DNA from 3 places in the Streptomyces sp. SS7 genome. Region 1 is predicted to be linked to each of the others. Evidence: riboswitches for the same ligand, from Rfam matches in the RefSeq annotation. Region 1 holds a riboswitch; each other region holds the start of a gene.
What was found. Region 1 has a riboswitch for S-adenosylmethionine ahead of U5640_RS04620 (amino acid ABC transporter permease). Riboswitches for the same ligand answer to the same signal wherever they lie in the genome.

Region 1 (2,256 bases):
ATCGCGACGCGCTGCTGCTGGCCTCCGGAGAGCTGGCGGGGGTAGGCGCCGGCCTTGTCGCCGAGGCCGACCCGGCCGAGCAGTTCGCGGGCCAGCTCCTGGGCCGCGGACTTGCCGAGCCGGCCGGTGGCGACCGGGGCGGCGGCCACGTTGTCCAGCACGGTCAGGTGCGGGAAGAGGTTGAAGTTCTGGAAGACGAAGCCGATCCGCCCGCGCTGGGTGAGGATGGCCCGCTCGCTCAGCTCCTTGAGCCTCCCGCCCTGCCGCTTCACGCCGATCGGCTCGCCATTGATGCTCACGTGGCCGATCTCGGGCTTCTCCAGGTGGTTGATGACCCGCAGCAGGGTGGACTTTCCGGAGCCGGAGGGGCCGAGGATCACGGTGACCTCGCCGGGCCGGACGGTCAGGCTGACGCCGTCCAGCACCCGGTGGGTGCCGTACCACTTGTGCACGTCGTGCACCTCGACGGTGGCGGCCTCTGCGTCCGCCAGGGCCTCGATGGTGTCGGCGGTCATACGGCGGCCTCCCGGCGGATGCGCTCCCGCAGGCCGGTGAGCCCGGTGCGGAGCTTCTGCAGCGGTGTCGGCGGCAGGGAGCGGGTGGCACCGCGGGCGTAGTACCGCTCGACGTAGAACTGGACGACGGAGACGACGCTGGTCAGGATCAGGTACCAGACGGTGACGACCAGCAGCAGCGACACGATGTCGCCGGGATAGGTGGCGCCCATGGTCTGCGCGGTGCCGAACAGGTCGAGCAGCGAGACGTAGAACACCAGCGAGGTGGACTTGACCAGGCCGATGAGCTGATTGACGTAGTTCGGCACGATCGAGCGCAGGGCCTGCGGGAAGACGATCCTGCGGAACTGGTAGACCTTCGGCAGGCCGAGGGCGGCGGCCGCCTCGTGCTGGCCCTGGTCGACGGAGAGGATGCCGCCGCGGACCACTTCGGCGGCGTAGGCGGCCTCGTTGAGGCTGAGACCGACGACCGCGATCACCATGTCGGTGGCGAGCCGGGACTCGTCGAAGGTGAAGAACGCGGGGCCGAAGGGGACGCCCACACTGAGCGTCCGGTACAGGGCGCTGAAGTTGTACAGGAACAGCAGGACGACGATCAGCGGGATGGAGCGCAGCGCCCAGACGTAGGTCCAGCTGACCGCCCGCAGCACGGGGGACCTCGAGAGCCTGGCGAGGGCGAGCAGGACTCCGCCGAGCAGGCCCAGCACCGCGCTGTAGGCGGTGACTTCGAGGGTGATGAGCAGCCCGTCGAGGATCACGGGCCGCAGGAACCAGTAGCCGAACCGGTCCCACTGGTAGAACGGGTTGGACACCAGGCCGTGCACGAACTGGGCCACCAGGACCAGCACCACGGCGGTGGCGATCCAGCGTCCCGGGCGGCGCAGGGGCTGAACGCGCTGGGCGGTGAGCTTCTCTGACGGGGTGTCGGCGGCGGGTGCCTCGGCGAGGGTCACGGCGCCTGGGGGTTCACTCATGGTGGGCTCCGGCGGGAGTCGGGCACCCCGGACCGACGCAGGAGTGACGAGCCGGCGGGGATCGGCGCGCGGCGCACGGGTGCGTACGGGGGAACCGGGGTGGGGCGGCGGGCGGCACACCGCTTCGGCGGTGTCCGTCAGGAACGCGGGGTCGGGGCGAGGGGCGAGAGGGAGGAAGCTCAGCCCCGACAGCGGGCACGGCCCGGTGCGGTACACAGTGCGCTGTTCACGCGGAGCAGATCGACGGCGCGGTTGGCGGCGAACAGGTTCGACAGGTTCGCGTACGGCTGTACGCAGCCCTGGGGACGGCGTGCGGCCGTCCTGGGAGCTGCGTACATCTCGTCACCGTCACTGTCCGGCCCCGAGGGCCTCGCGCTTACCGAAACGTCATCCGGTCCGGTCGTCACCTGGGGCACCCCACCGCGGAGCGAGGGTTGCCGGTCAGCCAGCCAGGGCTTGTCGCTGACGCTCATGACCATTCGGCTTCCAAGTAAGGCAGTTGACCAGTCGAATGTCAACGGCCGTCCAAGGGATGGACCGGCTCAGGGCCGGTTGACCTGCGAAGGAAGGCTGTTGCCCTCCGCCGCGTGGGCTGCCCAGTCCAGGATCTGGACAGCGGCTCCGGCGGCTTCCAGGCCCTGACAACGGGCGTGGTGGCGGCGGGCGATGCCGTCCAGGTCGAGGTGCGCACCGAAGGCCGGACGGGCGGCCAGCCGGCGGGCGTAGGCCCACAGGGCGGGGTGTCCGGCGATGCGGCGCACGGCGTC
Region 2 (2,256 bases), 6.1 Mb from region 1:
CCCGTCCTCGCGCCGGGTGACCTTGCGGCTGGCGCCGCCGCCCGCGAGGTAGGGGTCGGCCGCCCGGAGCCAGTCGGCGCGTCCGGCCAGCACGCCGGAGCCGAACGGGGCGTACAGCTTGTGCCCGGAGAACGCCACGTAGTCGACGTCCAGGTCACGGACGGACACCGGGTGGTGCGGGGCGAGCTGGGCCGCGTCCAGGACGATCCGGGCACCGTGCGCGTGGGCGGCGGCCGCGAGCTCGCGCACGGGCCACAGCTCGCCGGTGACGTTGGAGGCGCCGGTGACGCAGACCAGGGCCGGGCCGTGCGGGTCACGGGCGGCGAGGGCCCGCTCCAGGGTCTCGACGGCCTGCTGCGGGGTGCGCGGGGCGTCGAGGTAGGTGACCCGGGCGTCCTTCCAGGGCAGCAGGGACGCGTGGTGCTCGGTCTCGAAGACGAACACCTGGCAGCCGGCCGGCAGGGCGGCGGCCAGCAGGTTCAGCGAGTCGGTGGTGGAGCGGGTGAAGACCAGCTGGTCGTCCTCCCGGCAGTCCAGGAACGCGGTGACCGTGCGGCGGGCGTTCTCGAACAGGTCCGTGGAGAGCTGGGAGAGGTAGCCGGCACCGCGGTGGACGCTGCCGTAGTACGGGGCGTAGGCCGCCACGTCGTCCCAGACGCGCTGGAGGGCGGGGGCGCTGGCGGCGTAGTCGAGCGCGGCGTAGGTGACCTCGCCGCCGGTGACGAGCGGGACGGTGACATCCCTGCCGAGAACGGGCAGCTCCTGCGAAAGGTCACAAACGGGGCGGACGGTGGCAGCGCTGGAGACGGACATGGCGAACTCCTGTGAAGGGCAAGCGGAATCACCGTGCGAGCCGCTACGGCTCGAGCACGGAGAAAGGTGAAAGGGGGTGTGCGGAGGCGGGGCTCGGCGCCCTAGCGCATTCGCTTGCTCACAGAAGGCTCCCTCGACGACCAGGACCCCTGGTGTTTCGCGAGGGGTCCGCGCTTGCCGTAGACCTCGCTGCCTACGGCCTGGTCCTCACCCGGGGCACCCCGCCACGGACGGAGGGTTGCCGGACAGTCGGCCGGGGCCTCATGACTGTCACTCATGACCTGGTACAGGAACGTACGGGAAGTGATCGCGGTCCCGCAACTCGTGTCCGAATGACGGGACCGCACGACCCGCGGTGCGAAAGCGCCCCAGAAGGCGCGGGGACGCGGCTTACGCGTGGGTGGCGGCGACCCAGCGGTCCAGGGCCCGCTTCGCGGCGCCCGAGTCGATGGACTCGGCCGCGCGGTCCATGCCGGCGCGGATCTGCTCCGCGAGGGTGCCCGTGCCCGGCTCCACGGCGACCAGGGCGGCCGCCGAGTTCAGCAGCACGGCGTCCCGCACGGGGCCCTGCTCGCCCTCCAGCAGGCGGCGGGCGACCTCCGCGTTGTACGACGGGTCGCCGCCCCGCAGGGCCTCCACCGGTACCAGCTCGAGGCCGACGTCCCGCGGGTCGAAGACCTCCTCGGTGACCTTGCCGTCGCGTACCACCCACACCCGTGAGGTGGCGGTGGTGGTCAGCTCGTCGAGGCCGTCGTCGCCCCGGAACACCAGCGAGGAGTGGCCGCGCTCGGCGAAGACGCCCGCGACGACCGGGGCCATCCGCGGGTCCGCGACGCCGACCGCCTGGGCCCGCACCCGGGCCGGGTTGGTCAGCGGGCCGAGGATGTTGAAGACCGTGCGGATGCCCAACTGCCCGCGCGCGGCACCCGCGTGACGCAGCGCCGGATGGAACTTGATCGCGAAGCAGAAGGTGATCCCGGCCTCCCGGGCCACCTCGGCCACCCGCGCCGGGGTCAGCTCCAGATTGACGCCCAGCTTCTCCAGCACGTCCGAGGCGCCGGAGGCGGAGGACGCGGCCCGGTTGCCGTGCTTGACGACGGTGACGCCGCTGCCGGCGACCACGATCGCCGACATGGTGGAGATGTTGACGGTCTTGGCGCCGTCGCCGCCGGTACCGACGATGTCGACGGTCCGGCCCGGCACCTCGATCGTGTTGGCGTGCTCGTACATCGTCCGCACGAGCCCGTTGATCTCCTCGACGGTCTCGCCCTTGGCCCGCAGCGCCACCACGAACCCGGCGATCTGCGCGTCCGTCGCCTCCCCCCGCATGATCCGGTCCATCGCCCAGGCGGTGGCGTCGGCGCTCTGGTCACGGCCGTAGAGCAGGGCGTTCAGCACGTCGGGCCAGGAACGGCCCGCCGCGGTGTCGCCTCCAGCGGGGGT
Region 3 (2,256 bases), 4.4 Mb from region 1:
CGGATCGTCGCGGTGAGCCCGGTACCGGCCACCGCGTCCAGCGTCTTCAGACCGTCACCGGTGTTCAGCACGACGGTCGTCTTCGCCGGGTCCAGCAGCCCGTTCTCGATCAGCTTCTTCGTGACGCCGACCGTCACACCGCCGGCGGTCTCCGCGAAGATGCCCTCGGTCCGGGCGAGAATCCTGATCGCCTCGACGACCTGCTCGTCGGTCACGTCCTCCACCGCACCGCCGGTGCGGCGCGCGATGTCGAGGACGTACGGCCCGTCCGCCGGGTTGCCGATCGCCAGCGACTTGGCGATGGTGTTCGGCTTCTGCGGGCGGACCACGTCGTGCCCGGCCTTGAAGGCCACCGACACCGGGGAGCACCCCTCCGCCTGCGCGCCGAAGATCTTGTACGGCCTGTCCTCGACGAGCCCCAGCTTGATCAGCTCCTGGAGGCCCTTGTCGATCTTCGTGAGCTGTGAGCCGGAGGCGATCGGCACGACCAGCTGGTCGGGGAGCTGCCAGCCGAGCTGCTCGGCGATCTCGTACGCCAGCGTCTTGGAGCCCTCGGCGTAGTACGGCCGCAGGTTGACGTTGACGAAGCCCCAGCCCTCGCCCGCCGGGTCGCCGATGAGCTCGGAGCAGAAGCGGTTGACGTCGTCGTAGTTGCCCTCGATGCCGACCAGCTCGCCGCCGTAGATCGCGGCCATCACGACCTTGCCCTGCTCCAGGTCGTGCGGGATGAACACACAGGAGCGGAAGCCGGCCCGGGCGGCCGCGGCGCCGACGGCACCGGCGAGGTTGCCGGTCGAGGAGCAGCTCAGGGTCGTGTAGCCGAAGGCACGCGCGGCCTCGACGGCCTGGGCGACGACCCGGTCCTTGAAGGAGTGGGTCGGGTTGCCGGAGTCGTCCTTGACGAACAGCCTGCCGGGCTCGACGCCCAGCTCGCGCGCCAGGTTGTCGGCCTTGACGAGCTTGGTCCAGCCGGGGTTGATGTTGGGCTTGTCGGCCACGTCCGCCGGGACGGGCAGCAGCGGCGCGTACCGCCAGATGTTCGCGGGTCCCGCCTCGATGCGCTTCCTGAGCTCCTCCGGGTCGTAGGCGGAGAAGTCGTACGCGATCTCGAGCGGGCCGAAACACTCCTCGCAGGCGAAGACGGGGCCGAGGGGTACGCGGTGCCCGCACTCGCGGCAGCTCAGTGCCGCGGCGGGACCCAGGTCTACGGTGGATTCGGTTGCAACAGTCTGCGCAGCCATGTGAGGCGAGGCCCTTTCTCCTCATCTTCCTCACGACGCATCTCGCCGTGAGACGGATTTGGCACCTTCCCTAGCCGGGAGCCTCGCGTGAACGAGACCGGCTGGAGGGTTGCCGGGGCTTCATCGGGCCGTTTCCCTCTGCCCCTCTGGATGAGCGGTATGAAGTTGTGGACGGCGGGCCACCGAGGACATGCGATGGTCACCCGCGTTGTTCAAGACTGTAACCGACAACCAGGACAGTTGAGATAGTCGTCCGAACCGCGAGACGGATCACAGGTGAAGGAGCCGCGTACGTGCTGGAAGAAGTCGAGCGCTGGCTGACCACCCGCTCCTGGACCGTGACCGACCGACCGCTGCACCGGATCATGGCGGCCAAACGGTCCTCGGGGCAGCGGGTCAGTGTCGTCCTGCCCGCGCTGAACGAGGAGGAGACCGTCGGCGAGATCGTCGCGGTCATCCGGCACGACCTCATGCAGCAGGTCCCGCTGGTCGACGAGCTCGTGGTCGTCGACTCGGGTTCGACCGACCGCACGGCCGCGGTCGCGGCGGCGGCCGGCGCGCGGGTCGTCCACCGCGACACGATCCTGCCCCGCGTCCCGGCCGTGCCCGGCAAGGGGGAGGTCCTGTGGCGGTCCCTGCTGGTCACCGGCGGGGACATCGTCTGTTTCATAGACGCCGACCTCAGGGAGTTCTCCTCGGACTTCGTCTCCGGCATCGTCGGCCCGCTGCTCACCGACCCCGCGGTGGACCTCGTCAAGGGGATGTACGACCGTCCCCTGGGCGGCGCCGCCGGGCAGGGCGGCCGGGTCACCGAGCTGATGGCGCGCCCGCTGCTGAACCTGCACTGGCCGCAGCTGGCCGGTTTCGTGCAGCCGCTCGGCGGCGAGTACGCGGCCCGCCGCTCCCTGCTCGAACAGCTGCCGTTCCCGGTGGGCTACGGCGTGGAGCTCGGCATGCTGATCGACGCGCTGCACCTGGTGGGCCTCGACGCGCTCGCGCAGGTGGACCTGGGGGT

Region 2: it holds a riboswitch for S-adenosylmethionine, as region 1 does, so the genes downstream of both, U5640_RS32900 (aminotransferase class V-fold PLP-dependent enzyme) here and U5640_RS04620 (amino acid ABC transporter permease) in region 1, are expected to answer to the same signal.
Region 3: it holds a riboswitch for S-adenosylmethionine, as region 1 does, so the genes downstream of both, thrC (threonine synthase) here and U5640_RS04620 (amino acid ABC transporter permease) in region 1, are expected to answer to the same signal.

The regions. Positions count from the first base shown of each region.
Region 1 covers NZ_CP141223.1:1,027,009-1,029,264, forward strand. Annotated here, with positions in the region: gene U5640_RS04615 (amino acid ABC transporter ATP-binding protein) at 1-515, opposite strand, end outside; gene U5640_RS04620 (amino acid ABC transporter permease) at 512-1,489, opposite strand; SAM riboswitch class IV at 1,857-1,966, opposite strand; gene U5640_RS04625 (glutathione S-transferase C-terminal domain-containing protein) at 2,032-2,256, opposite strand, start outside.
Region 2 covers NZ_CP141223.1:7,168,755-7,171,010, reverse strand. Annotated here, with positions in the region: gene U5640_RS32900 (aminotransferase class V-fold PLP-dependent enzyme) at 1-813, opposite strand, end outside; SAM riboswitch class IV at 979-1,095, opposite strand; gene trpD (anthranilate phosphoribosyltransferase) at 1,204-2,256, opposite strand, start outside.
Region 3 covers NZ_CP141223.1:5,428,151-5,430,406, reverse strand. Annotated here, with positions in the region: gene thrC (threonine synthase) at 1-1,241, opposite strand, end outside; SAM riboswitch class I at 1,260-1,398, opposite strand; gene U5640_RS25130 (glucosyl-3-phosphoglycerate synthase) at 1,535-2,256, shown strand, end outside.